DNA from 3 places in the Kitasatospora sp. NPDC101447 genome. Region 1 is predicted to be linked to each of the others. Evidence: riboswitches for the same ligand, from Rfam matches in the RefSeq annotation. Region 1 holds a riboswitch; each other region holds the start of a gene.
The links. A riboswitch is a leader RNA that binds a small molecule or an ion and turns the genes downstream of it on or off. The one in region 1 is predicted to bind cyclic di-AMP.
Positions count from the first base shown of each region.

Region 2: it holds a riboswitch for cyclic di-AMP, as region 1 does, so the genes downstream of both, ACIRST_RS13500 (NlpC/P60 family protein) here and ACIRST_RS35920 (transglycosylase family protein) in region 1, are expected to answer to the same signal.
Region 3: it holds a riboswitch for cyclic di-AMP, as region 1 does, so the genes downstream of both, ACIRST_RS33275 (hypothetical protein) here and ACIRST_RS35920 (transglycosylase family protein) in region 1, are expected to answer to the same signal.

Region 1 covers NZ_JBIWNL010000041.1:11,867-21,350, reverse strand. The annotation lists gene ACIRST_RS35940 (carbohydrate ABC transporter permease) at 1-435, shown strand, start outside; gene ACIRST_RS35935 (glycoside hydrolase family 13 protein) at 501-2,216, shown strand; gene ACIRST_RS35930 (LacI family DNA-binding transcriptional regulator) at 2,242-3,261, shown strand; gene ACIRST_RS35925 (hypothetical protein) at 3,394-3,597, opposite strand; gene ACIRST_RS35920 (transglycosylase family protein) at 3,841-5,121, opposite strand; cyclic di-AMP (ydaO/yuaA leader) riboswitch at 5,108-5,267, opposite strand; gene ACIRST_RS35915 (hypothetical protein) at 5,738-6,697, opposite strand; gene ACIRST_RS35910 (DUF397 domain-containing protein) at 7,257-7,520, shown strand; gene ACIRST_RS35905 (ATP-binding protein) at 7,939-8,520, opposite strand; gene ACIRST_RS35900 (helix-turn-helix transcriptional regulator) at 8,939-9,484, shown strand, end outside.
Region 2 covers NZ_JBIWNL010000007.1:220,561-230,044, reverse strand. The annotation lists gene ACIRST_RS13510 (hypothetical protein) at 1-633, opposite strand, end outside; gene ACIRST_RS13505 (NlpC/P60 family protein) at 813-1,859, opposite strand; gene ACIRST_RS13500 (NlpC/P60 family protein) at 2,082-3,203, opposite strand; cyclic di-AMP (ydaO/yuaA leader) riboswitch at 3,214-3,367, opposite strand; gene ACIRST_RS13495 (NlpC/P60 family protein) at 3,705-4,742, opposite strand; gene ACIRST_RS13490 (NYN domain-containing protein) at 4,943-6,244, opposite strand; gene ACIRST_RS13485 (hypothetical protein) at 6,638-6,901, opposite strand; gene ACIRST_RS13480 (rhomboid family intramembrane serine protease) at 7,102-7,884, shown strand; gene ACIRST_RS13475 (Lrp/AsnC family transcriptional regulator) at 7,926-8,207, shown strand; gene ACIRST_RS13470 (aminotransferase class V-fold PLP-dependent enzyme) at 8,246-9,484, opposite strand, start outside.
Region 3 covers NZ_JBIWNL010000034.1:56,772-66,255, forward strand. The annotation lists gene aceB (malate synthase A) at 1-1,098, opposite strand, end outside; gene ACIRST_RS33265 (IclR family transcriptional regulator) at 1,300-2,097, shown strand; gene ACIRST_RS33270 (hypothetical protein) at 2,498-3,094, shown strand; gene ACIRST_RS33275 (hypothetical protein) at 3,172-4,497, opposite strand; cyclic di-AMP (ydaO/yuaA leader) riboswitch at 4,499-4,664, opposite strand; gene ACIRST_RS33280 (esterase/lipase family protein) at 4,931-6,235, opposite strand; gene ACIRST_RS33285 (phenolic acid decarboxylase) at 6,466-6,795, shown strand; gene ACIRST_RS33290 (alpha/beta hydrolase) at 6,866-8,008, opposite strand; gene ACIRST_RS33295 (TetR family transcriptional regulator) at 8,283-8,903, opposite strand; gene ACIRST_RS33300 (SDR family NAD(P)-dependent oxidoreductase) at 9,041-9,484, shown strand, end outside.

The DNA.
Region 1 (9,484 bases):
GGCCTGCTGGACAGCTACACCGGTCTGATCCTGGTCTACTCGACCACCACCGTGCCGTACTGCGCCTGGCTGCTGAAGGGCTACTTCGACACCATCCCGGTGGAGATCGACGAGGCCGGCCGGGTCGACGGGCTCACCCCGTTCGGCACCTTCTGGCGGCTGGTGCTGCCGCTCGCCCGCCCGGGCCTGGCCGTCGCCGCCTTCTACTCCTTCCTCACCTACTGGGCCGAGGTGCCGTTCGCCTCGACGTTCATGCTCAGCTCGGACAAGTACACGCTGGCCGTCGGCCTGCAGACCTTCGTCAGCGAGCACGACGCCCAGTGGAACCTGATGGCTGCCACCGCCGTGCTGATCGCGATCCCGTCCGCGGCCTTCTTCTACCTGGTGCAGCGCCACCTGGTCACCGGCCTGACCGCCGGTGCCTCCAAGTCGTGACGCCTGCCGCGACACACCTCGCGCGCAAGGCCCCCCGCTCCTCCGATCCCCAAGGGATACCGTCCATGACCCAGAACCTGGCCGACACCTCCCGGCCTGTCGCCGACACCGCTCACGAGGCGGCCACCCCGGCTCCTGCGGCGGGCGGCGTGCACAGAGACTGGTGGCGGGACGCGGTCATCTACCAGGTGTACCCGCGCAGCTTCGCCGACTCCAACGGCGACGGCATGGGCGATCTGCCCGGCATCCGCAGCCGTCTGCCGTACCTGCGCGACCTGGGCGTGGACGCCGTCTGGCTCTCGCCGTTCTACGCCTCGCCGCAGGCGGACGCCGGCTACGACGTCGCCGACTACCGCGCGGTGGACCCGATGTTCGGCACCCTGCTGGACGCCGACGCCCTGATCCGGGACGCCCACGGGCTGGGGCTGCGGATCATCGTCGACCTGGTCCCCAACCACTCCTCGGACCAGCACGAGTGGTTCCAGCGCGCCCTGCGCGAGGGCCCCGACTCCCCGCTGCGCGACCGCTACCACTTCCGTCCCGGCAAGGGCGAGAAGGGCGAACTGCCGCCCAACGACTGGGAGTCCATCTTCGGCGGCCCGGCCTGGACCCGCACCGAGAACCCGGACGGTACCCCCGGCGACTGGTACCTGCACCTGTTCGCCCCCGAGCAGCCCGACTTCAACTGGGAGAACCGCGCCGTCGCCGACGAGTTCCGCTCGATCCTGCGGTTCTGGCTCGACATGGGCGTGGACGGCTTCCGCATCGACGTCGCCCACGGCCTGGTCAAGGCCCCCGGCCTGCCCGACCTCGGCGGCTCCGACCAGCTCAAGCTGCTCGGCAACGACGTCATGCCGTTCTTCGACCAGGACGGCGTGCACGAGATCTACCGCAGCTGGCGCAAGATCCTCGACGAGTACCCGGGCCAGCGGATCGGCGTCGCCGAGGCCTGGACCCCGACCGTCCAGCGCACCGCCAACTACGTCCGCCCCGACGAGCTGCACCAGGCCTTCAACTTCCAGTACCTGGGCACCGATTGGGAGGCCGCCGCGCTGCGCGAGGTGATCGACCTCTCGCTCGACTCGATGCGTCCGGTCGACGCCCCCACCACCTGGGTGCTGTCCAACCACGACGTCACCCGGCACGCCACCCGCTTCGGCAACGAGCCCGGCCTCGGCACCCAGATCCGCACCGCCGGCGACCGCGAGCTCGGCCTGCGCCGCGCCCGCGCCGCCACCCTGCTGATGCTCGCGCTGCCCGGCTCCGCTTACGTCTACCAGGGCGAGGAGCTCGGCCTGCCCGACGTCACCGACCTGCCCGACGAGGTGCGCCAGGACCCGTCGTTCTTCCGCCAGGCCGGACAGGACGGCTACCGCGACGGCTGCCGCGTCCCGATCCCGTGGTCCGGCACCGAGGCCCCGTACGGCTTCGGCCCGGTGGCCGGTGGGCCGTCCTGGCTGCCGCAGCCCGCCGCCTGGGCGGAGTTGAGCGTCGAGGCGCAGACCGGCGACCCGTCCTCCACCCTGGAGCTCTACCGCAGCGCGCTGGCCCTCCGCCGGGCGACGGCCGACCTCGGCGCCGGCACGGAGGTCGAGTGGCTGGACGGCCCCGAGGGCACCCTCGCCTTCCGCCGCGGGTCCTTCGTGTGCACCGTGAACACCACCGGCGAGCCGGTGCGGATCGCGGCCCCGGGCACCCTGCTGCTCGCCTCGGCCGACCTCGTGGTGGACGGCGGCGAGACGGTGCTCGCTCCGGACAGCACCGGCTGGTGGGCGGTCTGACGTGGTTGCAATAGGCTCTGGGACCGTGACTACGGCGCGACTCTCAGACATCGCGGCACAGGCGGGGGTCAGCGAAGCCACCGTCTCCCGCGTGCTCAACGGCAAGGCGAACGTCTCCGCCGCCACCCGGCAGACGGTGTTGGCCGCGCTCGACGTGCTCGGCTACGAGCGTCCGACCCGGCTGCGCCAGCGCAGCGCCGGGCTGATCGGGCTGATCACACCGGAGTTGAGCAATCCGATCTTCCCGGCACTGGCGCAGGTGATCGAGCAGGTGCTCAGCCGGCACGGCTTCACGCCGGTGCTGTGCACCCAGACACCGGGCGGATCCACCGAGGACGAACTGGTGGAGATGCTGGTCGACCGGGGCGTGGCGGGCATCGTCTTCGTCTCCGGACTGCACGCCGACACCACGGCCGACCACGACCGCTACGCGCGACTGGCCGGGCGCGGGGTGCCGTTCGTGCTGATCAACGGCTTCAGCGAGAAGATCGACGCGCCGTTCATCTCGCCGGACGACCGGGCCGCGATGTGGATGGCCGTCCAGCACCTGGCCGAACTCGGCCACGAGCGGATCGGGCTGGCCGTCGGGCAGCGCCGGTACGTGCCCGTGCTGCGCAAGATAGAAGGCTTCACGGCGGCGATGCGGGAGGTGCTCGGGCGCACCCAGGAGGAGGCCGAGAACCTCGTCCACCACACGCTGTTCAGCGTGGAGGGCGGACACGCGGCGGCCGGCGCGCTGCTCGACAAGGGCTGCACGGCGATCGTCTGCGGGAGCGACATGATGGCGCTCGGGGCGATCCGGGCGGTGCGGCAGCGCGGCCTGTCGGTGCCGCAGGACGTGTCGGTGGTCGGGTTCGACGACTCGCCGCTGATCGCCTTCACCGAGCCGCCGTTGACCACGATCCGCCAGCCGGTCGAGGCGATGGCCACGGCGGCGGTGGACGCGCTGCTGGAGGAGGTCGGCGGGAACGCCGTCCAGCGCGGCGAGTTCATGTTCCAGCCGGAGCTGGTGATGCGCGGGTCCACCGGGGCCTGCGCGCGCTGAGCACCGGCCACAGGGCCGAGGGAAGGGCCCCGGAGGACAGTTGCTCTCCGGGGCCCTTCGGCGTGCCTGTGCTCGGTCCTGCTCGGCCCTGCTCGGCAGCGCTCGGCAGATCTCGGCAGATCTCGACTGCGCTCAGCCGTGCTCGGTGTCGGTGGTGCGGTCCTGGGCGAGGCGGTTGCCGTCGGCCGGGTCGCCGGTGCGGGCCTCGGTGCGGCGGCCGCGGGCCAGGTAGTCGCGCAGGACCAGTTCGACGGCGTCCTGCGGGTTCTTGGTACCGGAGAGCATCATCGCGTCGATCGCGAGGTTCGCGTCGAGCGTGACGGTGACCTGGGCCATGTGACTCCTCCTCGGGTGCAGAGCAGCAGCATGCCCGTTCGGGTCCGGTTCCACCACGGGGATACGCCGCGACCCCCGGGGAGGAGCGACCAGACTCTTCCCCGGGGGTGGCGGGTGATCAGTGTTCGGTTGGCGGCCGACGGCTACGGCCCGCGGTCTGCGGACGACGGACGACAGCTGACAGATGTTGAAATCTGTCAGCTGTCAGCTGTCAGCTGCCTGCCGTCAGCCGTCTCGCCGTGCTCAGACCCGGCCGGCGAAGTCCGGGGCCCAGTTGGCGACGGTCTGCTCGCGCACACCCGCGCTCGGGTTGGCGGCCTCGACGTACTTGCCGCCACCGACGTAGATCGCGACGTGGTAGACGCCCGAGTCCTTGCCGTTGTTGGACCAGAACAGCAGGTCGCCCGGCTGCAGGCTGTCCAGCGAGACGTGGGTGCTGGCGGCGGCCTGGTCGGCGGCGACGCGCGGGACGGAGATGCCAGCGGCGCGCAGGGCGGCCTGGGTCAGGCCGGAGCAGTCCCAGCCGCCGTTGCCGGTGCCGCCGTAGACGTACGCCTGGCCGACCTTGGACTCGGCGAAGGCGACCGCGGCGGCCATGCTGCCGCTGGCGGCCGGGGCCTGGGCCGGGGCCTGGGCGGCCGGGGTCTGGGTCTGGGCGACCGGCTTGGCGTTCACGGAACCGCCGTTCGCGGACTGACCGGACTTCTGCGAGCGGTTGAACCAGGTGAAGTCCGAGCCGGACTTGTCCGAGGAGGCGGACTGCTGGGTCTGGCCGTGGTCACCGAAGGTCAGGTGCTGGCCCGGGTAGATGGTGTTCGGGCCGTCGGTCAGGGTGCTGCGGTTGAGCTCGTACAGCCGCTCCCAGCCGCCCTGGACGTTGTGCTTGTCCGCGATCGAGGACAGCCAGTCGCCCTCGACCACGGTGTAGTCGTCGCTCTGGGCGGCCTGCTGGTGCTTCTGGGCCCAGGTGCCGGCGGCGGAGTCGGCGGTGTCCTGGGCGGGCGCGGCCGGCTTGGCGGGCTTGGCCGCCGGGACCGGGGTCTGGGCGGCGGGCTTGGCAGCCGGAGCAGCCGGGGCGGCCGGAGCAGCCGGAGCGGCAGCGGCCGAGGTGTCGACGGCGGCGGGGGTGCCGCCCTTGGTCAGGCCGGCCTTGACGGAGCAGACGGGCCAGGCGCCGGGGCCCTGCGAGGCGAGGACCTTCTCCGCGACGGCGATCTGCTGGTCCTTCGTGGCCAGGTCGGCGCGCGAGGCGTAGGCGGTGCCGCCGAAGGCGGACCAGGTGCTCTGGGTGAACTGGAGGCCGCCGTAGAAGCCGTTGCCGGTGTTGATGCTCCAGTTGCCGCTGCTCTCGCACTGGGCGACCTTGTCCCAGGTCGCGACGGAGGCGGCGGAGGCGGTGCCGGAGACGAGGCACGGGACGGTGAGGCCGACGCCCGCGACGCCGATGGCGGCGATCACGCGGCGGGTGCGGCTGGACAGACGGGTGCCGTTGGTGGGCAGCATGAAGACGCGGTCCTCTCCCACGCCTGCGAGGTGAGCTGTCGGATTCGGGCCGGAGTTGCCCGGCCGCGCGTGAGCGCGGCTTCACCCCTAGCCCTGAACCGTTCCTGGGAGCGGTCCGGGGCGACTTACCTGTGGGTCCCCCGCTCCTGCCGTGGTGCGTTTTCGCGCTGCCAGGACATCCGACGGCAGGACTCGGCGTCGCGGATGAACTGGGTCCGTGTGGTCACGAACGGGGAGCACGTTAAGCAGACTTAAGTTCAAACTGCAAATAGCTGTGACGGGCATCACGGATTAGTGGGAAGTGCCAAATTGGCGGCTAATCATGATCGTAAATGATCGTTTTTCGGCAATGCGATTGCGGATGCCCACAACTGTCTTTGTCTCAGGAATGGCATGACGGTGTGTCGAAGCGCGAAATGGCGCACCGGTCGAACCGGTGGGGCGGACGTGATTCGAGCGCCCCGGAGTGCGCTCGCCATTCCCCGGCAAACAGCAGCAGAACGGACATTCCATTCATTGTTCGCTTAACTCCGGTAACTCCCGTACGCCGCAAGAGCGGGAAAGCGGGCAAAGCGAAGGGCCCGGAACGCAAGTCGTTCCGGGCCCCGTGTGCGCGCCGACGGGCGCGCGGTGTCCGCTACTGTCCGGCAGGCCCCTCGGCGGCCGCGTGGGCGCCACGGGTGCCCTCCACGACCCCCTCGGCCTCGGCGGCGGCCGCCGCCTCCGCCTCGGCCCGCGCCAGCTCCTCCGCGGACGGTGCGGGCAGCGCGGCCAGGTAGGTCGAGGCGATCAGCTGGCCGACGGTCGGGTACGCGCCCAGCGGCGCCGCCGACGGGCAGCCGGTCTCCTCGGCGGCCGCGGCGAGCAGCTCGGAGTCGGCCTCCGGCCCGATCACCAGCGGGGCCAGCGCCGGGCGCTGGGAGCCGGTCTCCTTGAGGTGGTCGACGGCCGCGGCCACCGAGCCGGGCACGTCGAGCGCGGCGGCCACGACCGGCACGGCCAGGCGGGCGGCCAGCAGCACGCCGGTGATGCCGGCCGCGGCGGCGGCGTCCTCGCCGCCGACGGTGGTCAGGACCACGCCGTCCGCGGCGGTCGCGATGGCGAAGAGCCGGGCGCGGTCGGCGCGGGCCAGCCCGGCCTCGGAGAGTCGTACGTGGACGGCCTCGGCGAGCAGCGGGTGCGGGCCGAGCGCGTCGGTGACGGGCGCGCCGTACTCGGCGGCGAGCGCGTGGAGTTCGGGCAGGAAGCCGTGCGGACCGGGCACCAGCGGCACCAGGACGGGCATCGGCAGGCCGGCTTCGGCGGCCGTGGCCAGGAGTTCGGCGACGGTGCGGTCCTCGCCGCCCTCACCCTCGGCGGAGTCGCCGGGGAGGTAGCCGACTGCGGCCTGGACGCCGTTCTGCTCGCTGCGGACGATGGAGAGCAGCTCCTCGACGACCGAGCGGGACTCGGGCCCGGCGGCCGTGGGCACGGCGAGCACCAGGGCCGGCGCGCCGGTCGGAATCTCGGGGCGCTCGGGACGACGATGGCGCCCCCGCGCACGGGAGCCTGGAGTGCGGACGGGCAGTGGCGCGCCCGGAATGGCTGCGGTGCTCATGCCGGAGATCGTAGGACATCTGCCCGTCCGGCCTGCAGTCGGCTGCCGTACGGGTTTCGCGCGGCCGCTGTGCGAACCCGGTGTGTCCGCCGCATCGGGTTCGGGCGGTTTGCCTACAATCCGGACATTCCACACCCAACCCCCGTGCGGGCGCGGCTCATTGCCTGGACGTGCCGGACGGGGTGCGGCGTTGCAGTCGCGGCGCGTGAGATGTCTCACAGCCCGGAGGTCGCCTGACGGAGGGTCACGGCGGTGCGACTCCCGGCATTCGAAGATCAACATTAAGCGGGGGGCCGCTCACGGCCGGTTATCGCGACCCCGGTGATTCAGTCGGCTATGTCCGTTTACGTACCGTCAGGAGAAGGCCCCGTGAAGAGTTCGGGGCTGCGGGTGAAAGGCCTCGTGCACCTGCAATGTCCCGTGCTGATGCACGTGCACTGCAGCTATCATCGCGTCAAGTGAGGCGTTGTGCCGGGCCGGTACGGGGCCGGTCCGTTCGTTCGGCGGTGCCGGGGGCGCCGCGCTGGACGACAACTCCGGAGCTCTTCGGGAGACTTCTATGCACGACTCGCAGAACACGCACGGCTCGCACGACACCTACAACGGGATGGCCGCGGCCGATCTCACGGGGGTGGTCTGGCAGAAGAGCCGGCACAGCAACTCCCAGGGCAACTGCGTCGAGTTCGCGGCCCTGCCGGGCGGCGACGTCGCGATGCGCAACTCGCGCTTCCCGGACGGTCCGGCCCTCATCTACACCCGGGCCGAGATCGCCGCCCTGCTGCTGGGGGCCAAGGACGGGGAGTTCGACCACCTGGCGGTCTGACCAGCCGCCGTGCTTCACCATCGGGGGGCCGTCGTGGGTGCCGACACCGCGACGGCCTTTGTCTTTTCGGTCGTCTCCTCCGACTGCTCCGCCTTCTCCGCCTTCGCCGCCTTCGCCGACCGTACCGGTCGCCGCCGGGGCGAAGCGATGACGGGGCCTGGCGCAGGGGCCCGGGGCGTGGTCCTCCCGGGGCTTCCCTCGACCGGCCGCTCCGTCCGCCGTCCGGCCCGCTGCAGGGCCTGGTGCGGGAAGGCGTTCCGGGTCGACCACTCGACCGACCACCGCCGGACCGGTCCTCCGACCGATCGCCGAGCCGGTCCTCCGACTGATCGCCGAGCGGGTCCTCCGGCCGACCGCCGGGCCGGTTCCTCGGTCGACCGCACGGCGTCGGGAGCTGCTCGCCACGTGCCGCGGGGCGCTAGGCCGAGCGCCGGTGCCGTCCACCGATGTCGACCGGGCCGCCGAGTGCGTCGAGCGCCCCGCGTCCGCCGATCTCCGGGTGTCCGTCCAGCGGTCCGCCCGCCGGCTCCGCCTCGAACAGGGCCCAGACCACCTTGCCGCTGCCCAGCGGGTGCCAGCCCCAGGAGCGGCTGAACGACTCCACCAGGTGCAGCCCGCGGCCGGATTCGGCGACGAAGTCCGCCTCCCGCGCCACCGGGCCCACGCTGCTCGGATCGCTCACCGCGCAGACCACCTGGGGCGCGCGGTGCACGAGGCTTATTCGGATCGGCAGCCGCCCGTCCGGGGTGGTCTGTGTGGGAAAGTCGTACTCGCCCGGGGCACCGCCCGTCGGGTCGGGCCGTGCGCCGATCGCATGCCGGAGCGCGTTGGTCACGAGTTCCGACGCCACCAGCGCCACGTCGTCGAACAGCTCCGTCAGTCCCCAGCGCTGGAGCGTGGTCCGGGCGAAGTCGCGCGCGGTTCTGACGGCTTCGAAGCGAGGAGCGAGCGTACAGGTGACCACATGGGGGTCAACCGCCAAAGCCGTACCGGTGCTCATGAAGAGCTCCTCCCATAAGGGGGCGGACACGGCTGGACCCGCCGGGGTCATGCCGGTCACCTCCGACTCGCTCGGCCGCTCGGCCGCCCCTTCGACCAGACGCACGCGCACTCGAACGCCCGATGACGCGGGGGACGCCGTCGGGCCGGTGCACGGAGTCGCGCGTGGGGTCGACGCGGAGCCCGCGGGATTGCCAGGGATGTGCAGGTGCACGTGCACCATGGTGGTGTGCGCTCACTGCAGATGCAAGAGTCGATTCACGTGCAGTCGCACTATTGGCATATGCAAGCGCCGGATGCACGTGCATCCTGGTGTGCGGAGTGCAGAACTGATAGGAACATCCGTCAGTATCGGCACCGTGAGCGCTCAACTGATGGCAGACTGTGCGCTGTTTGCCCTAGGTGGAGGTTTCGACCGCATGACCACAGTTCAGCCGGGCGGCGGCTCGATGGTCCGCCGGATCCTCCTCGGCTCGCAGTTGCGTCGCCTGCGAGAGGCGCGCGGCATCACCCGCGAGGACGCGGGCTACGCCATCCGCGCCTCCGAGTCCAAGATCAGCCGCATGGAGCTCGGCCGCGTCAGCTTCAAGGAGCGTGACGTCGCCGACCTGCTCAGCCTGTACGGCGTCGACGACGGCATCGAGCGGGAGGCCCTGCTCGGCCTCGTTCGCGAGGCCAACAAGTCCGGTTGGTGGCACAGCTTCAACGACGTGCTGCCGGGCTGGTTCCAGACCTACGTCGGGCTGGAGGAGGCCGCTCAGCTGATCCGCACCTACGAGGTGCAGTTCATCCCCGGGCTGCTGCAGTCCGAGGAGTACGCACGGGCGGTTTTCGGCCAGAGTCGGCCGGTCATCAGCGAGGAGGAGGTCGAACGGCGGGTCAGCCTCCGTCTGCGCCGCCAGAAGCTGCTGACCGAGGGTGCCAGCCCTCGTCTGTGGGCGGTCATCGACGAGGCCGCGCTGCGC
Region 2 (9,484 bases), on a different contig from region 1:
CCGGGTGTCGGCCCTGGTCGCGACATGGGTGGCCTCGTGCGTGACGACCACCTGGCGGCCGAAGCCGCTGAGCCGGCCGTACGCCTCGGGGTTGACCAGCACCCGGTCCGCCGGGGTGTTCCGGGGTGCGCCGGGGGCGGCCACGGTGACCGCCGCCATGTCCGCCCAGCCCGCCGGGTCGCCCTCCAGCAGCCGGGCGAACTGCTCCTCGGTGGCGGGCAGTTCGAGCAGCAGCCGGCCGGGCCAGGCGTCGCCCCAGACCTCCTCGACGGCGGGCACCGCGCGGTCGCCCACCACGACCAGCCCGGCCGGGTCAGGGCCGTCGGCCGAAGCGAGCACCAGGCTGTGCGTGCCCGGCGCCGGCCGGACGGCGCCGAAGTCCCAGAGCGCCGGCGGCCCGTCGGCGCTCTCCTCGCGCTCGACCCGCCAGCCGTCCGCGGCCGCGGCCAGTTCGATCCGGCGCGGGTACACCACGGGGTGGTCGTCGTACCCGGCGATCCGCACCGCCAGGTCGGCCGCGGCGGTCAGCCGGTCGGGCCCGCCGCCCGCGGCGAGCACCAGGTTGCGGTACGCCGCCTCGGCCACCGGCAGCCCCGACCGGGCCTCCAGCGTGCGCGCCCGCTCCGCCAGCACCGCCGCCACCGCGGCGCGCCGGTCGGCGACCGCCCCGACCGGTGCCGCCGCCGGGGCGAGCGGCGGCAGCGACAGCTGGGCCAGCCCGCCGACCGCGAGCAGCAGCGCACCCCGCCGGGACAGCGCGCGGCGGGGTACGTGCGCCGGATCGGGTCCGGCGGGGTGCGAAGGGGACGTGCTCAGAGCCGGACCACCCCCGAGACCGGCATGGCGTTGACGCTCTCGTAGCGGACCTTGGCGCCCGGGTAGGGGGCGTGCACGATCACACCGCCGCCGGCGTACATGCCGACGTGGTGCATGTCCCGGTAGAAGATCACCAGGTCTCCCGGTCGCGCCTCGGATAGGTCGATCCGCCGGCCGGCGTACGCCTGGGCCTGCGAGGTGCGCGGCAGGGTCACTCCGGCCTGCCGCCAGCTGTAGTACATCAGACCGGAGCAGTCGAACGCGCGGGGCCCGGTGGCTCCGTAGACGTACGGCGAGCCGATCATGCGCACCGCGGCGGCCAGCGCGGCCGCCCCGCGCTCGGAGGCGGGCGGGGCGGTGCCGAGGTCCAGCCGGTCGGTGCCGCGGGTGGCGCGCTGCTCGGCGTCCCGGGCGTCCTGGGCGGTCATCCTGGCCCGCTCGGCGGCGTCGAGGCCGTTGAGCAGCTTCTGCGCCCTGGCCAGCCGCTGCTGGATCTGCTGCTTGCCGTCGGCGAGCGAGCGACGGGCCTGGTCGAGCTCGGCGAGCTTTCCGGTGGCCTCCGTCCGCCGCTGGTCGAGCCGGCGCTGGCGGGTGACCAGCTCGTGCAGCGTCTCCTGCTGCCGCTGCGACGCCTGGCCCATGGTGCGGGCGCGGGCGAGGTAGCCCTCCGGGTCGGGGGACAGCATCAGCTGGGCGGTCTGGGTCATCCCGCCGCCGCGGTACTCGGCCCCGGCGACGGTCGCCAGGTCGCCGCGCAGCTCGTTGAGCTGGTCCTGGGCGACGGCGATCTCGCCCTGCAGGATCGTGGTCTCCCCCTGGAGCCGGCGCTGGGCCTCCTGTGCGGCGTTGTACTGCTCTGACGCCTGCTCGGCCTCGTCGTAGAGCTGCTCGACCTGCGCCTGGACGTCCTTGCGGTCGGCCGGGTCCGGGCTGCCGGGGGCGGCGTGGGCGCCGCCGCCGGTCGCCACGCCCAGCGCGGTGGTGGCGGCCGCCGTCAGCACCAGTGCACGGGCGAGCAGTTGGGAACGGCGGTGCACAAGCACGGCAGCGGCTCCAATCCTGCGGCGCGGCCCCGCGGCCGCCCGTGGCGGGCGGCCGTCGAGCGGGAGTCCGGTGGCAGACGTTAGCGAGTCCGGGCAAGCGAGTCCAAACCCCTACGGACCCGAATATTTGACCTTCAATCGGACATCAGCCCGAGCAGCCGCCAACGCCGCAGGCCCGGCCTTCCGTGGTGGAAGACCGGGCCTGCGAGGAGCCGAACGGGGTCAGACCCGCACGATGCCGCTCAGCGGCATGTTGGTGACGGCCTCGTAGCGGACCGACGCACCCGGCTTGGGGGCGTGCAGCACCTGGCCGTTGCCGGCGTAGATGCCGACATGGTGGGCGTCCCCGTAGAAGATCAGCAGGTCGCCGGGCTGGGCCTGGGACAGGTCGGTGCCGATCCGGGTGCCGGCGTGGGCCTGCTCCTGCGAGGTGCGCGGCAGCGACACGCCGACCTGGTTGAACGCCCAGACCATCAGGCCGGAGCAGTCGAAGGAGCTCGGGCCGGTGGCGCCCCACACGTACGGGCTGCCGACCTTGGAGGCGGCGGCGGAGAGCGCGGCGGCACCGCGCGAGCTGCCCGGGGCCGGGAGCTTGCCGGCCGGCGTGGACGACGGCGTGGAGAGGTCGGTGCGGCTGTTGTCGCGCGAGGCGCGGTCGGCGTTCTGCTGCGCCTTCGCGGCGGCGTCGGCCTGGGCCTTGGCGTCGGCGGCGGCCTTCTCCTCGGCCGCGCGCAGCGCCTGGCGCTCCTGCTCGGTCAGGGTGTTGAGCAGGTCCTGGGCGGCCTTCAGCTTGGCCTGGACCTCGTCCTTGGAGGCCTTCAGCTGCTGGGTGGTCGACTCCAGTTCGGCGAGCTTGCCCTGGGCCTCGGTGCGGTCCTGGTCGAGCTTGCGCTGCTGCTCCTGGAGCTGCTTCAGCTGGTTCTTCTGGGTGTCACCGGCCTGGTTCAGCGCACCGGCCTGGTTGAGGAAGTTGTCCGGGCTGGACGAGAACATCAGCTGGACGGTCGGGGATATGCCGCCGTTGCGGTACTGCTCCCCGGCGATCTCGGCGAGTCCGCCCTGCAGCTCGGTCACCTGGGCCTGCTGACGGGCCACCTGGTCCTGCAGGCCGGAGACCTGCTTCTCCAGGGTCTGCTGCTTCTCCTGGGCGGCGTTGTACTGCTCGGTCGCCACCTCGGCCTGCTCGTTGAGCTGGTCGACCTGCTCCTTGACCTGGTCCTTGGTCGGCTGCGGGTCGGCGTGGGCGCCGGACTGCGCGGAGAGGGCGACGGCAGCGGCGGCGACACCGGTCAGGATCGAGACCCGGGCGCGACTTGCTGGCTTGGGACGACGATGGGACGCCACGAAGGCGGGCTCCTTCTTCCTACGTCCGCCTACCGGGTGAGCTGACGGGTTCGGGCCGGAAGCATGCCCTACGACGCCTCACGGCCGTTCCAGCGGCCGACCTGGCGCCGATTCACCCCGGAGGAACGTGGTTCCCCGGCTCCGCTCCGCAGCGCCCCCGACCACTGGGCTCCCCTGTCGGGCAGTCGCTTCGACCTGCCCCGCTGCCTCGCGAACTCGGCGGTAACCACCGCCGCCACCCTGGCTGGGTGATCGACAGTGCGGTGGTTCGAAGCACGACCCTAGTAACTGAACCGTGATCGGTTCAAATCCTTGTCAGAAAAAAGACGGAAGATTACCCAAGTTCTTTTGTGAAAATGACCGATGGTGATCACGACCGTACGCAAGGCTGATCAGGTCTCACCCGCCGCTCGCGAAACGGTCGAAAACCCGAACGCCACCCCGTCGGAGGTGGCGCGGATCACAGGGGCCCGGACGGGGCCCCCGGAGGGTGTCGGGCCGTCAGACCCGGCGGATGGTGTTGATCGGCATCGCGTCGGCCTTCATCACCTTCACCACGTCACCGGTGTGCGGCGCGTGGACCACCATGCCGTTGCCGATGTACATCCCGACGTGGTGCATGTCGCCGCCGTAGATGACCAGGTCGCCGGGCTGGGCCGCGGCCAGTCCGGGCACCGCGGTGCCGTAGTGGCCCTGCTCCTGCGAGGTGCGCGGCAGCGAGACGCCGGCCTGGCCGTACGCCCAGAGCATCAGGCCGGAGCAGTCGAAGGTGCTCGGACCGGTGGCGCCCCACACGTACGGCGAGCCCTGCTTGCTCATCGCCTTGGCGACGGCCACCGCGGCGTACCCGCTGGCCGGCGGCAGGTTGCTCAGGTCGACCCGGTCGCTGCCGCGCGAGGCCCGGTCGTCCTGCGCCTGCTGGGCCTTCAGCGCGGTGCGCTCGGCGGCGCTGAGCGAGTTCAGCAGGTCCTGGGCGGCCTGCAGCTTGGTGTTGACGTCCGCCTTGGCCTGGTTCAGGTCCTTGGTGGTGCTGTCCAGCGAGGCCAGCACGGCGGCCGCCTCGGTCTTCTCCTGGTCCAGCCGGCGCTGCTCGTCCAGCAGCGACTTGAGCGCCTCGGCCTGGGTGGTGCTGGCCTGCTGGACCGTCGAGGCCTTCTCCAGGTAGCCCGACGGGTCGGAGGAGAGCATCAGCTGGACGGACGGGTCGATGCCGCCGCTGCGGTACTGGTCGCCGGCCACCTCGGCCAGGCCGCCCTGCAGCTGGGTCATCTGCTCCTGGCCGCGGGCCACCTGGTCCTGCAGCTGGTCGGCCTGCTTGCGCAGTTGGTCGGCCCGCTCCTTGGCGCCGTTGTACTTCTCGGCCGCCTGCTCCTGCTCCTCCTGGAGCTGGTCGATCTGCGCCTTGACGTCCGTTTTGTTCGGCTGCGGCGCGGCGTGCGCGGCCACCTGGGCGGAGAGGGCGACCGCGGTCGCAGCGGCAGCGGTGAGCACGGAGATCCGCGCGCGGCTCGGCTGCTTGGGACGGCGGTGGGAGGCCAAGGGACCGGCTCCTTCTTCCAACGGACTCACCCGATCGGATGAGGAACCGGAAAATAGGTTTGACGCCAGACCCTAGTGCGGATCTATCCGCTTTGCCACTCCCCCGAAGGCGTGAACCCCGTTCACCACACCGGCTTCACCGCACCCGCACACGGTCGTGGACGCGGCGCTGACCAGGTGTCATCCTAGCGGGCCGACGCTCAGGGCCGCGCCAGCCGGTTCAGCAGCAGCACCGACGCCACCGGGCGCGCGCCCGCCTTCCGCACGCCCTCCGCGACCTCCCGGTCGGCGGAGACCACCACCACCGGACGGCCCTGCGGCTCGGCCCGCACCAGACGGCGGATCAGCTCGTCCGCGGTCTCTCCGGTCCGGCTGAACCGCACCCGGACCCCGCGCGGCGGCGCCATGATCACCGGAACGTCCAGATCCTGGCCGTCGAACACACAGGTGACCTCCGCCTGGGTGCGCTGGGCCAGCATCGCCAGCCCGCCCAGCAGCCGGATCCGCTGCTGCTCCAGCGGCAGCGTCGGATAGCCGGTCTTGGTCACGTTGTAGCCGTCCACCACCAGGTGCACCTGCGGAATCGCCAGCAGCTGGTCCAGCAGCGCCGGGTCGTCCTCGGCCAGCCCGCGCCGCGCCACGTCGTGCGGCGAGGCCGCGCCCGGCACCACCGCCTCCACCAGGTCCGCCGGGCGGATCTGGGCGACCGGCAGCGCCAGCTCCCGCTGCAGACCCTGGGCCGACTGCAGCACGGTGTCCAGCAGCAGCCGCAGCCGCATGTCCTCGACGCTGCGCCCCTCGCGGGCCGACCGGCGGCCCTGCTCGGCGGCGTTCTCCAGCTCCGAGAGCCGGTGCTTGAGCCGCCGCGCCTCGGTCTCGGCCGCGCTGCGCTCGGCAGCGCCCTGGGCCCTCACCGCCTCCAGTTCCCCGGCCACCCGACGCGTCTCGGCCTGCGCCCGGCGGGTGTCGCTCTCCAGCGACCGCACCTTCTTGCGCAGCGACTCGGCCTCCCGCCGGACGCCCTCGAACTCCACGCGCTGCCGGTCCAGGTCCGCCCGCGCGGTGGCCCGCACCTCGGCCAGCTCGGCCTGCAGCTTCTCCACCAGCCGGGTCGCCTCCGCGGCCGCGTCCTCGGCGCCGGCCCGCTCGGCCTCCTCGCCGGCCTCGGCGACCAGCCGGCTCCAGCCCGCCGAGCGCACCAGGTAGGCGGCGGCCGCGACGTCCATCGGATCGGCGGCGCCGGGGACGCTGCCCGACTCCAGCGCCCTCACCAGGTCCGGCTGTCCCAGCCGCAGCCGCTCCGCTATCCGCACCCGGAAGGCCGGCTCCGCCTCCAGCGCGGCCGCCAGCGCGGTGGCCGCGTACTTGGCGCGCCGCGCGGGGGTGAACTTCACGTACTGACGCAGGCTCTGCGGGAGTTCGCCCGGCGGCAGTCCGCCCAGCGCGTCCGAGGCCAGCCCGACCACCCGTCGGCGCACTCCCTCGGGCAGCGGCCGGTCCAGCTTCTCGGCGCCGCGCTCCGACGCGGCCCCGGAGGCGTCGGAGGACTCGGCCGGGTCTGCCGGGTCTGCCGGGTCGGACGAAGCGGTCTGCGCCCCGACGGCATCGGGTCCGCCGGCCGCCGCGTCGACGGCTCCGGACGCAGCGCCCTCCGCCGGTCCCGTCCCGGCGTCCGGCACCTGCGCCTGCGCAGCGGGCCGAAGCCCCTGCGCTTCGCCGGGCTCCTTCGCTGCGTCCACCACGTCCTCGGCTCCGATCCTGTTCTCCGGCGGGGTACGGCCGCGACCCCCCGTCGTCACGCCCCGTGCGTCTTGTTCCGTATTGTCCGGTGTGGGGGGGGGGGGGGGGGGGGGGCCCCGCCCCCCCCCCCCCCCCCCCCCCCACACCCGCGGGCATCAGCCCTGCTCGGCCGGGGCCTCCGCGCCCTCGGCACCCGGACGGGCCACCAGCTCGACCTGGTCGACGGCGTTGCACCAGCGGCAGCGCACCGACTCGACGGTCTCGCTCAGCACCTCGGTCTCCTCGACCTTGGAGTCGCCGGCCAGGTCGAAGTGCAGGAACTCGGTCACCCGCGCGGTGCGGGTCACGTCGAACCGGGTGAGGTTTCCGCACAGGGTGCAGCGCCAGCGCGTCTCGGCAGTCAGGGCGGGGACGGTCATCGGGGGTCCTCTCGGGTGGTCCCTGCGTGGGCTAGGCGCTCCCCCCGGAGCCCCGGCGTCGGCGGCGGGAGGCGGGAATGCCCGCCCCAAGCCTATTGCCTGGGGCAACCATCGCGACCACCGGTCAGCGGAATAGCGGGGCTAGTCCACCTGCCGTAAACCGCCGTGTCACCTGCGGCGCCCGGAGGGATGCTGGCCGCATGGCGCTCGCGGCCCCCGACCACACCGCCGCGCGGGGCGGCCGGCCGGAGGTGGCCGCCCCGGCGGTCACCTACGCGCTGATCGCGGTCAACACCCTGGTCTTCCTCCTCGGCCCGGCCGCCGGGCTCAATCCGCTGTACGGCACCGGCCCGGCCCGGGTCTGCGCGGAGCAGCGGTACGAGCAGCGCTGGGGCGCCGTGCCGGCCGAACTGCTGACCGGGCGGCCGCTCACCGCCGAACAGCTGACCGAGGCCCCCGACCCGGTCCCCGGCTGCCCGGCCGCCCCGACCCCGGGCAAGCACCCGGCCCTGTCCGCCCTCACCGGCCTCTTCCTGCACGCCGGCTGGCTGCACCTGCTGGGCAACCTGCTCTTCCTGCACGTCTTCGGCCCCACCGTCGAGCGGCGGCTGGGCCGGGCCCGGTACGCCGTCTTCTACCTGGCCGCCGGCAGCCTGGCCACGTACGGCTTCGCGCTCGCGGAGGCGCACTCGCCGGACTGCACGCGGGTGCTCATCGGAGCCTCCGGCGCGATCTCCGCCGTCCTGGGCGCCTACCTGCGCTTCCACCCGCGCGCCCGGGTGACCACCCTCGTCCCGCTGCTGTTCTTCCTGCCGCTGCGCTTCCCGGCCTGGCTGGTGCTCGGCCTCTGGTTCGCGCTGCAGTGGTGGTCGGTGCACTCGGCGGGCCCGGGGGTGGCCTACCTGGTCCACGTGATCGGTTTCTCGGCCGGCTTCCTCTACACCTGCACGGTGGTCCGCCACCCCCCGAGACGGCCCGGCTGACGCCCGATACGCTGGCGGCACCCCACAAAGGAGCGCGAACAGTGATCACCGCCATCGTCCTGATCAAGACCAGTGTCGACCGCATCCCGGAGATCGCCGAGGCCATCGCTTCCATCGAGGGCGTCAGCGAGGTGTACTCGGTGACCGGTGGATACGACCTGGTGGCGATGGTCCGGGTGCGCCGCCACGACGACCTGGCCGAGGTCATCCCGGGCCGGCTCAACAAGGTCCCCGGCGTGGCCCACACCGAGACCCAGATCGCCTTCCGCACCTACTCCCAGCACGACCTGGAGGCGGCCTTCGCCCTCGGCCTGGACGAGTAGCGGGGCCCCCGGGCTCAGCCCTCCCGACGCGCGCGGGCTCAGCCCTCCCGGCGGGTGTCCGCGACGCAACGCCCGCCCTCGTTGCGGTAGTTCCACGCCGCGCCGTCCGTGACCAGCTCGCGGACGGCGGTGAGGAAGCGGTCGATGTGCTCGTCCGGGGTCCCGGCGCCGAAGCTGACCCGGATGGCGTTCAGGCTGCGCTCGCCCGGCAGCGAGGGGTCCGGAGCGCCGCAGCTGGACTCGACGGCGGTGGCCTCGTCGTCCAGCAGGGTCCGCACCAGCGGGTGGGCGCAGAAGAGGCCGTCGCGCACCCCGATGCCGTACTCGGCGGACAGCGCGGCCGAGAAGTGCGAGCTGTTCCAGCCCCGGACGACGAAGGACAGCACGCCCACCCGGGCCGAGCCGGCGCCGAACAGGTTCAGCACCTTGACCTGCGGGACCTCCGCCAGCCCGGCGGTCAGCCGGTCGACCAGCTGCCGCTCACGGGCCTCCAGGGCGTCGAAGCCGGCCTCGCCCAGGGCGCGGCAGGCCGAGGCGATCGCGTAGGCGCCGATGACGTTCGGCGAGCCGGCCTCGTGCCGGGCCGGGCCGGTCTGCCACTGCACGGCCACCGAGCCGTCCGTCTCCCGGGCCACCGTGCGGGTCGCCCCGCCGCCGGCCAGGTACGGCTCGGCCGCGTCCAGCCAGTCCGCCCGGCCGGCCAGCACCCCGGCGCCGAACGGCGCGTAGATCTTGTGGCCGGAGAAGGCGATCCAGTCGACGTCCAGCTCGCGCACCGAGACCCGGTGGTGCGGGGCCAGCTGGGCCGCGTCCAGCACCACCCGGGCGCCGTGCCGGTGCGCCGTCCCGGTCAGCTCGGCGACTGGCCACAGCTCGCCGGTCACGTTGGAGGCGCCGGTGACGCAGAGCAGCTTGGGGCCCTCGGGCGCCTCGGCGAGCGCGGCGTCCAGGGCGGCCACCGCCTCGGCCCGGGAGCGCGGCGCGCGCAGGTAGGTCACGTCCAGTCCGGCGTGCGCCCAGGGCAGCAGCGAGGCGTGGTGCTCGGTCTCGAAGGCGAACACCCGGGTGCCGGCCGGAACGGCGGCGGCCAGCAGGTTGAGCGAGTCGGTGGTGGCCCGGGTGAAAACGACCTGGTCGCCCTCGCGCAGGTCGAGGAACTCGGCGACGGTGCGGCGGCTCTGCTCGAAGAGGTCGGTGGACAGCTGCGAGAGGTACCCGGCGCCGCGGTGCACGCTGCCGTAGTACGGCGCGTAGGCCGCGACGTCGTCCCAGACCCG
Region 3 (9,484 bases), on a different contig from region 1:
GACCTCGGGGTCCTTGCGGCTGGGGATGAACGCGGCCATGCCGCCGATCGCGTGGGCGCCGCGCCGGTGGCAGGTCTGCACCAGCAGGCGGGTGTAGGCGGCCATGAACGGCGAGGCCATGGTGACGCTGTTGCGGTCCGGCAGGATGTAGTGCTCGCCGGCGTCGCGGAAGTTCTTGACGATCGAGAACAGGTAGTCCCAGCGCCCGGCGTTGAGGCCGGCCGCGTGCTCGCGCAGCTCGTAGAGGATCTCGTCCATCTCGAAGGCGGCGGTGATGGTCTCGATCAGGACGGTGGCGCGGATGGTGCCGTGCGGGATGCCGAGTTCGGCCTGGGCGTGGGTGAACACGTCGTTCCAGAGCCGGGCCTCCAGGTGGCTCTCGGTCTTCGGCAGGTAGAAGTACGGCCCGGAGTTGGGGTCGTCGGCGCCCTTGGCGAGCAGCCGGGCGGCGTTGTGGAAGAAGTACAGGCCGAAGTCGAGGAAGGCGCCGGCGACCGGGGTGCCGTCGACCAGCAGGTGGTTCTCGTCCAGGTGCCAGCCGCGCGGGCGGACCACGACGGTGGCGAGCTCGGCGGCGGGCTTGAGGGTGTAGGCCTTGCCGGCCGGGCTGGTGAAGTCGATCCGGCCCTCGTAGGCGTCGATCAGGTTGATCTGGCCGCTGACCACGTTCTCCCAGGTCGGGGAGGTGGCGTCCTCGAAGTCTGCGAGCCAGACCCGGGCCCCGGAGTTGAGGGCGTTGATGACCATCTTGCGGTCGGTCGGGCCGGTGATCTCGACCCGGCGGTCCCGGAGCGCGCGCGGCGCCTCGGCGACCTTCCAGTCCGCGGCCCGGATGTCGGCGGTTCCGGGGAGGAAGTCCAGCGTGCCGGCCGCCGCGATCTCGGCGCGTCGGGTCTTCCGCCTGGCCAGGAGTTCCTGCCGGCGGCCCTCGAAGGTGCGGTGGAGGCCGACGACGAAGGCCACGGCCTCCGGAGTGAGCACCTCCTCCGCCCGATGGACGCGCGGACCGGCGACAGTGACGACCGGAGCGGCGGGAGAGGAGGTGGTTGGGGGTACCCCCGGCCGGAGGCTGGGGGAGGGCCCCTGATCTGCAGCCATGAGCAGGACACTCCTAAGACGGTTGAGCCTGGCGAAGGGAGCTCCGGTGGGAACTTCCTCGTGTACTTCCTCGATCGATTCCCGCCTGTCGGCGAGATCGATTCTGTAAGGTGGAGACTAGTTTCCGCGATACAGAATTTCAACGGTTTGTTGAAGAGGTCGCCGGGACTCTACTCCTCCCCGACAGCGAAGGGAACGCCGGTGGTTGCGACCCCCGACACAGCATCGACGACGGGCGCCGACCGCGCGAGCGGCGGCGTGCAGTCCGTCGAACGCGCCTTCCAACTCCTGGAGGCGCTGGCCGACTCGGGCGGCGTGGCCACGCTCAGCGAGCTCTCCACCAGTTCCGGCCTCCCGATGCCGACCATCCACCGCCTGGTTCGTACCCTCGTGCAGCAGGGCTATGTCCGCCAGGACACCGCACGCCGCTACACCCTCGGCCCCCGGCTGATCCGCCTCGGCGAGACCGCCGGCCGCCTGCTCGGCAGCTGGGCCCGCCCCTACCTGGCCGAACTCATGGAGGCCACCGGCGAGACCGCGAACCTGGCGGTGCTGGAGGGCGGCGAGGTGGTGTACGTCGGGCAGGTGCAGTCGCGGCGCTCGATGCGGATGTTCACCGAGGTCGGACGGCGGGTGCAGCCGCACTGCACCGGCGTCGGCAAGGCGCTGCTCGCCCAGCTCCCCGAGGAGGAGGCGCGCGCCGTGCTCGGCCCCAACCCGCTGCCGGCGCACACCGAGTACACGGTCACCGACCCGCAGGAGCTGATGCGCCAGCTCGCCGAGGCGCGCGAGCGCGGCTACGTCGTCGACGACCAGGAGCAGGAGATCGGCGTCCGCTGCATCGCGCTCGCCGTCCCGGGCGCCCCGACGCCCACCGCCCTCTCGGTCTCCGGGCCGGAGGCACGCATCCGGGCGCTGGAGGAGCAGGCCGGCGCCGCCTCACTGGTCCCGGTGATGCACCAGATCGCCGCCCGGCTCGGGCAGGTCCTCGCGCCCTGACTCTCCGTCAATCTGCTTGGGAGTCCGGCGAGGCGGGACGATCTCGGCGGGCGAGGAAGGACCGGCGCGGCGGGCGGGGCAGGACAGTCTCGCAGGACGGGGCTGGGCCGTTGCGGAGCGGGCAGGCCGACCGCCGCCCCGCCGGGCAGGCCGACGGGCCGGCGTCCTCCGTTCGAGCGCACGGCGGGCGGGGCGGGTCGGGTCGCGCCAGGTCACGGCAGCGGCTCGGCCACCCTGGTGCCGACGCGGCCCGCGACGGTGCCGGCCGCCGGAGCACGAGAGCAGGGTGACCGGGATGAGACACCGGGATGTACGGGGTGGCGCGGACCCGCGGCGCGGCGCGAGGGTCGGGGGGTTCGGCCGGGTCGGGGGGTTCGGCCGGGTCGGGCTGGTCGCGGTCGTGACGGCGAGCTGCGCGGCGACGGTGCTGGCCACCGGCCCGTCCTGGGCACTGCGTCGGCCTGAGCCACGCCCGGCAGTGGACGTCGTCACGCCGAAGGCGCCGGTGGTGCCCGTCGTGCCCGTCGCGCCGGGCGCACCGGGCGGGTCCGCCGGCCCCGCGGTGTCGACGCTGCCGGCCCTGGTCGCCCAGCCGTCCCACTCCCGCCTGCAGGTGGTCCGGCTCGACCCGGAGGCGGCAGCGCCCGACGGCACCACGACGATCCACGCCTTCGTCGCCAACCGGGGCCCGGAGACCACCGCCTCCCCGTTCACGGTCGTGGTCACCCTGCCGCCGGGTGTGACCCCGGTGGGCCCGTTCTTCCCCGAGGACTGCGAGGTGTTCCAGGGCGGCCACCGGGTGCGCTGCGTCTTCGGCCCCGGGCTGAAGGAGGGGCGCAGCGCGACCGCCCTCGTCCCGGTCCGGCTGGATCCCGACCTGCCCGTGGGAACCCTGAGCGGCGGCTGGGTCGCGGTGCGCAGCGCGGACGACCAGGACGAGAGCAGCCACCGGCAGCCGTTCGACATCACGGTCGCCGAGCCGGCCGACGGCTCCTGAACCACGTCGACCCACCGGTCACCGGCCGCCGGCGAGCGGCTGCCGGCTTCCGGCGACCGGTGGGACGTCCTACCCGACTACCGGTAGACGCGGACGTAGTCGGCGGCCATGGTGATCGGAGCGGTCCCCTGCGGCGCGGGGTGGTACTGGCCCGCGCACACCGAGAGGTTGAGGATCAGGTACGCCGACCAGTTGGCGCCGACGCCCTTGCCGTCCGAGAAGACCTTCGCGCCGTTGACGTACCAGTCCACCGAGTTGGCGCCGTAGTAGGTGCCGATGGTCACCCACTGGTCCTTCGCGACGGCGCTCGCGTCGGTGTAGTACTTCGCGTTGCCGGGGTTGACGTGGTTGGTCAGCTCCAGCAGGTTCGGGTTGTCGGGGTGGTACTCGAAGGAGTCGACCTCGCCGTTGCCGTTCTTCCAGGTCCACAGGGCGGGCCAGGCGCCGGTGCCGGCGGGCAGCTTGACCCGGGTCTCGGCGTAGTCGCCGGTCTTGACCTGGAAGCCCTCGCCGGAGCCCTCGGTGGTCAGGAAGCCGGTGTTCCAGGACTGCTTGCCGTTCTCCAGGGCCGGGCCGCCGGAGGTGGCGGTGAAGGTGGCGACCCCGTTCGCGACGCTGACGTTGTTCTTGTTCAGCCAGTCCAGCTTGTTGTCGTCCGGGTTGTGGTTCCCGTACTTGTAGGCGGTGCTCTTGTCGCCGACCCAGCGCTGGCCCCAGGAGATGGCGCTGTTGAACTCGTCGGACCAGGTCAGCGACTTGCCGGCGACCGGGGAGGACGGCGCGGGGGTGGTCGGGCTCGCCGTGGCGCTCGGGGTCGGCGCGGGGGTGGTCGGGGTCGGCGCGGCGCTCGGGGTCTGCGTGGGGGTCGGCGCCGGGGTCGGGGTGGCCGTCGGGGCCGGGGTCGGGGTGGCCGTCGGGGCCGGGGCCGGGGTGGCGGTGGTCGAGACCACCAGCTGCTGCGAGGGCAGGTTGTGCCAGACGCCGCCGAGGTCCTGCCAGAAGCCGAACTCGGTGTACGTCCCGGCCGGCAGGGTGCGCGCGCCGCTGGTGAAGTTCACGCCGCTCGGGCAGATCTGCACGTTGGAGGCGTTGCCGGGGAAGTCGAGGTTGGTGCCGCGCGCGTCGCGGACGCCCACGCCCACAGTCTTGGCGGTGAAGCAGGCCGAGGAGTGCAGGCCGAGCGAGGCGGTGGCGGCCTTGCCCGCGACCATGGTGGCGGGGGCGAGCCGGTCCTGGGTGACGGTCGGAACGGTGGCCGCCTGGGCACCGGTGACGGACGGCACGCCGAGCAGGCCGGCGCCGCTGATGGCGAGCGCCCCGGTCGCGGCGAAGGCGGCGTTGCGGCCGCGGTGGGAGGGGCGGGCGTGACGCGGTGCACGGCGCCGGGCAGCAGGCTTGGGCATGAGGTGACCTCTGCGACGCCTGCGAGGTTAGCTGTCGGGTTCGGGCTGCAGTTGCCCGGCCGCCTGTGGAGCGGCTTCACCCCTAGCCTCGACCCGTACGCGCGAGCGCACGGGCCGGGCGCCGACCTTGGTTTCCCCGCTCCCGTCCGCTGTGGTGCTCGGTGACCCGCCGACGGGTGGACGGGACTCGGCGTCCCGGCGGCGGGGTCCGCCAGGGGCGGACGACCGTTGCAGGCTAGGCAGGCCGTACGTAAACGGACAACTCCGGCGGACGGGTTGTCGCGCAGCTCACAGTGGTGTCGATCAACGACGCTGTGTGGCGGCCGAGTTGATCAGTTCACGTGGCCTGGAACGATGCCCGGCGGGGTGGCTCTGCGGGTGTCCGGCCGGGCGTTCCGGTTGCGCGTTCCGGTTGCGCGTTCCGGCCGGGCGTTCAGCCGAGCCAGGCGTCCACCTGGCTCTCGGCCTCCGGCGCCCACCCGAGCTCCAGGTGGTCGAGGCCGCTCAGCAGCCGGGTGCCGCCGACCGTCGCGATGCCGGTGGTGTCCAGGGCGCTCGCCGTGAACACGATGCCGTCGCTGGGCCCGCGGTTCTCGTTGAGCACGCCCGGGATGTCCGCCGACCCGCCGGCCAGCAGGTAGGTGCGCACCGCGGCCGGGATCCCGGCCTGCTGGAGCGGGGCGATCAGGGAGCCCGCGTCGATCGCCGCCTGGATGCCCTGGCCGGAGGTGTAGAACCCCTGGCCGCCGTAGTAGGTGGTCCACCAGTCCTGGGCGCTGCCGTCCACTCCGTACCTGCCGTCCCAGCGGGCGAGCAGCTGGCGCTGGCCCGGGTAGCAGTCGTACCCGCCGGCCGGCAGCACGCCGAGGCAGGGTTGCGCGGTGTATGTGCCGTAGCAGGTCATGTACAGGTGCGGGGACGGTGCGTTGGCGGTGCCGCCGCAGGCCGGCCACGTCGCCAGGTCGAACGACCAGCCGTGGGCGTAGACGTAGTCGAGCCCGCCGTTCGGCCCGCCGAGGGTGACCAGACGGCGCACGTCGCCCGCGTACGCCCGCCCCCAGGACGGCCGCACCGAGGACACGTACGCCCTGGCGGCGACCTCGCCCTTGCTCCAGGCGACCACGTCGACCTGCGGGGCCCCGAGGCGGGCCCGGATCAGCGCGATCGCGTCGCCGACGGCCTGCGCCTGGAGCAGGTTGTCACCGTGCTTGTGGGCGAAGCCGATGGCGAAGACCCGGTGGCCGGTGCCGGCGAGGTACTGGGCGAGGCCGGTGGACGGGCAGGTCGCGGCGCCGCAGGTGCCGCTCTCCCCCGGGTTCGCCCAGGCGCGGTCGGCGTTGTCGTTGGCGCCGTGGACCAGCAGGACGGGCGCGGCCCGGCTGCCGGTGTCCCAGCCGGTGGCGGAGTAGAGCAGGAAGCGGCCGGAGGAGGGCTCACCGGTGCCGAAGTACGTCCGGCGGGCTCCGTCCTGGTCGCCGCGGCCGTCGGACGGGAACTGCTCGGTGCGGAAGCCGGGGGTGGTGTCGAGGTAGCGCTCGACCTTGGCCCAGCCGTTGCCGGGGGCGGGGAAGGCGGCTTCCAGGGTGAGGGCGGCGGTGGCGGTCCCCGCTCGGGCGGAGGCGGTCCCAGCTCGGGCGGAGGCGGTCCCAGCTCGGGCGGAGGCGGGGGCGGAGGTGCCGAGGAGGAGGGCGGCGAGGGCCAGTAGGACGGCGGTGAGCGTGGTGGGGGTACGTCTCACGCGGGCGTGTCTCGCGCCGGTACCGGCCGTGGGGGTGCGTCTCATGGCCGGACGGTAGGACCGGTGCGCGACGGGTGCCCATGTGCCGGTCGCACACCCGGTGAGCAGCGCTGTGGCGATCCGTACCGTGGCAAAGCGATGACCGTGTACACCCGGTCGGATAAATTGGAGGTCCGACATCTTACGCAGTGCACAACACCACCACACCGGAAACGAGGAGCCGCCCCACCATGACCGCGTCCCTGCCCGCCTTCGCCGGCCGTACCTACGTCTTCCGGGCCGACAACGGCGCGGCCTTCCGCAACACCTACTCGGCCGACGGCACGCGGCTGCGCTGGGAGGGCCTCGGCGAGTCCGCGGGCCAGTGGGAGGACGTGCGGCTGCACGTCGCCGAGGTCGCGCCGGAGATCTACTTCGTCAGCTGGACGGAGCAGAGCGGGATCACCGTCAGCCACGTGATGGACCTCAACGAGCTGACGGTCCGGGCCTTCTGGACCTTCGAGGGCGAGGGCGGACGGGTCGGGCAGCTGCACACCGGAACGCTGGAGCGCGTGGCCTGAACCGCGGGACGACCGAACCCCCCGGGCCCTGCGTTCAGGCCCCGGGGGGGTTCGGTCGTTCGGACGGTCCTCAGGCGGTCGGGTTCGGGACCCTGAGGTGCTGGGACAGCCACTCCAGCGAGGACGGCAGCAGCGCGCTCCAGGTCTCGAAGTTGTGGCCGCCGTTCTCCAACATGCTGTACGAGACGTTCATCGGGCTCCGCGCGGCGTCGACGAAGGCCTCGGTCTCCCGCCGGTAGTCGCCGTCGCCCTTCTTGGTCCCGGCCAGCAGCAGGGACACGTTCGGCTGGGGCAGGTTCTTCAGCCGCCAGATCAGGTTGGCCTCGTCGCGGCGCTGCTTGCTGCCGCCGAAGAGGTCACCGGTGGTCGGGTCGTCGGCGGCGTCGTAGTAGGCCGAGAGGGCGACTGCCGTCGGGAAGACGTCCGGGTGGCGCATGGCCAACTTGAGCGCGCAGTAGCCGCCGGTCGAGTTGCCCATGAAGGCCCAGGCCTGCGGGTCCGAGGAGACTCGGAAGCTGGCCTGGATCGCCGCGGGCACGTCCTTGGTGAAGTACGTGTCGGACTGCGGGCCGTTCGGGATGTCCTCGCACTCGGTGTCCTGCGGCAGCGCGGGCGAGGGACGCATCAGGACCATGACGGTCGGCTGCATCCGGCCCTCCTGCAGCAGCTTGAGCGCCGCGCCCGGGTAGTTGAACCGAGTGATCAGGTTCTCGGCGATTCCTGGGAATCCGGTGCTGACGATGACGGCCGGGAACTGCTTGTGCGCGTACTCCGGCTGGAAGTACTGCGGGGGCAGGTAGACGTAGCCCTCGGTCGACAGCCGGCTGACCGCGCCGTCGATCCGGACCTTGCGGATCTCGCCCGACTGGCCGGGCTCACGGCCCATCGCGCCACCGCCCTTGACCGAGGCGTGGCCGATCGTCTCCACCAGGAGGCGCCCGGAGGCGTCCGCCTTGTTGTGGATCACCACCGGGCCGGTGTCGCCGGTGCCGAGCAGGTCGCCCCAACTGCTGTAGAAGGCGAAGTAGTTGTTCGCCACCAGGCCCAGGGCCGAGAGCACCGCGAGCTGGGTGACGAGGAGTGCGCCGATCCGGCCGATCACCGCCTGCCAGGTCTTCCTGGCCAGTCTCGGCCACAGCCAGACCGTGCCCCCCATCGCCACGACGGCTATCAATACGGTCAGCGCCAACATCTTGTGGCTCGTCAGACCCATGTCCTGCTTGCTCCCACGCCTCGAACTCCAGTCCCCTCCGCTGGGGACATCCGAGGAGGTCACCCCGGTTCCCCCGCCGGGGCGCGATCACCAACCCTAGCGCCAGCTGGGAGAAGTCTGATGACGGCTGGGAGGTTGCGGGGAACGGCCGGACTTCAGGTTTCAGATGACAGGCAACAGATGACAGATGACAGATTTCGAAATCTGTTATCTGTCATCTGAAACCCGTCTGGCGACACTCCCCCGCCCGCCCCGCGTCGGGACCCGCGCGGGCTCAGGACACCCGCTCCCAGAGCCGCAGCCCCGCCGTGAGCTCGCGCATGCATCGCGCCCCCAGGTCGTGCGGGGACCCGGGGCCGGTGGCGGGGGCGTCGGAGGAGGCCCACTGCTCCAGCGCCACCCGGATCGCCGCGGTCGCGGCGGCGGCGGCCAGCCGGATCTCCAGCGGATCGGTGCCCTCCGGACAGCGCTCGGCGAGGACGGCCCGCAGGCGCACCTCCGAGTCGGCGTGGACGCGCTGCCAGGCGCCTTCCAGGCGCGGGTCGCGGAGCAGACTGCGGGTCCACTGCATCATCTCGGCGCCCGCGTCGTCGGCCGGCGTCAGCGAAGCGACCGCCGCACTCTCCAGCGCCTGACGCAGCGACAGGTCGGCGGAACTCTCGGCGAGTTGCTCGACCCACTGCCGTCCGCCCGCGGCGAGCAGCGGGGCGACGGCGTCCTCCTTGACGGAGAAGTACCGGTAGAAGGTGCGCAGCGAGATGCCCGCGGCGAGGGCGATCTCCTCGGCGGTGGTGGCCTCCGCCCCCTTGTCGGCGAACAGTGCGGCGGCGGTGCGGGCGATCTCCAGCCGGGTGGCGTCACGGCGGCGCTGGTTCAGGGTCGGGCGTCCGGTCACGGGGTCAGCCTACGCGGCCGAGTGCCACTGTGACGCATCACGCCTGCATGGCACTTCGAGACTTCTTGGCACGACGTGTCACTTAGGCGTACCGTGTCTCTTGAGGTCGAGAGACCACGAACGAACGGAGTACCACCATGGAGCGCTTCAGCGGACGGAACGTCCTGATCACCGGCGGCGGCTCGGGCATCGGCCAGGCGACCGTGCACCGGATCCTCGCCGAGGGCGGGAAGGTCGTCGCCGTCGACGTCGACGAGGACGGCCTGAAGAAGACCCTGGACCGCGCGACCGCCGACGGCACCGCGGACCGCCTGACCCTCCGGGTCCTGGACATCTCCGACGAGGCAGCCGTCGTCGCGGGCGTCGGCGCGGCGGTAGCCGAGCTGGGCGGCCTGGACGTCCTGGTCAACGCGGCCGGCATCCTCCGCGCGTCGCACACCCACGAGACCACCCTGGACTTCTGGAACAAGCTCCTCGCGGTGAACCTGACCGGCACCTTCCTGATGACCCGCGAGGCGCTGCCCGTGCTGCTCGCCGGCGGCAAGGGCGTGGTGGTCAACTTCAGCTCCACCTCCGCGACC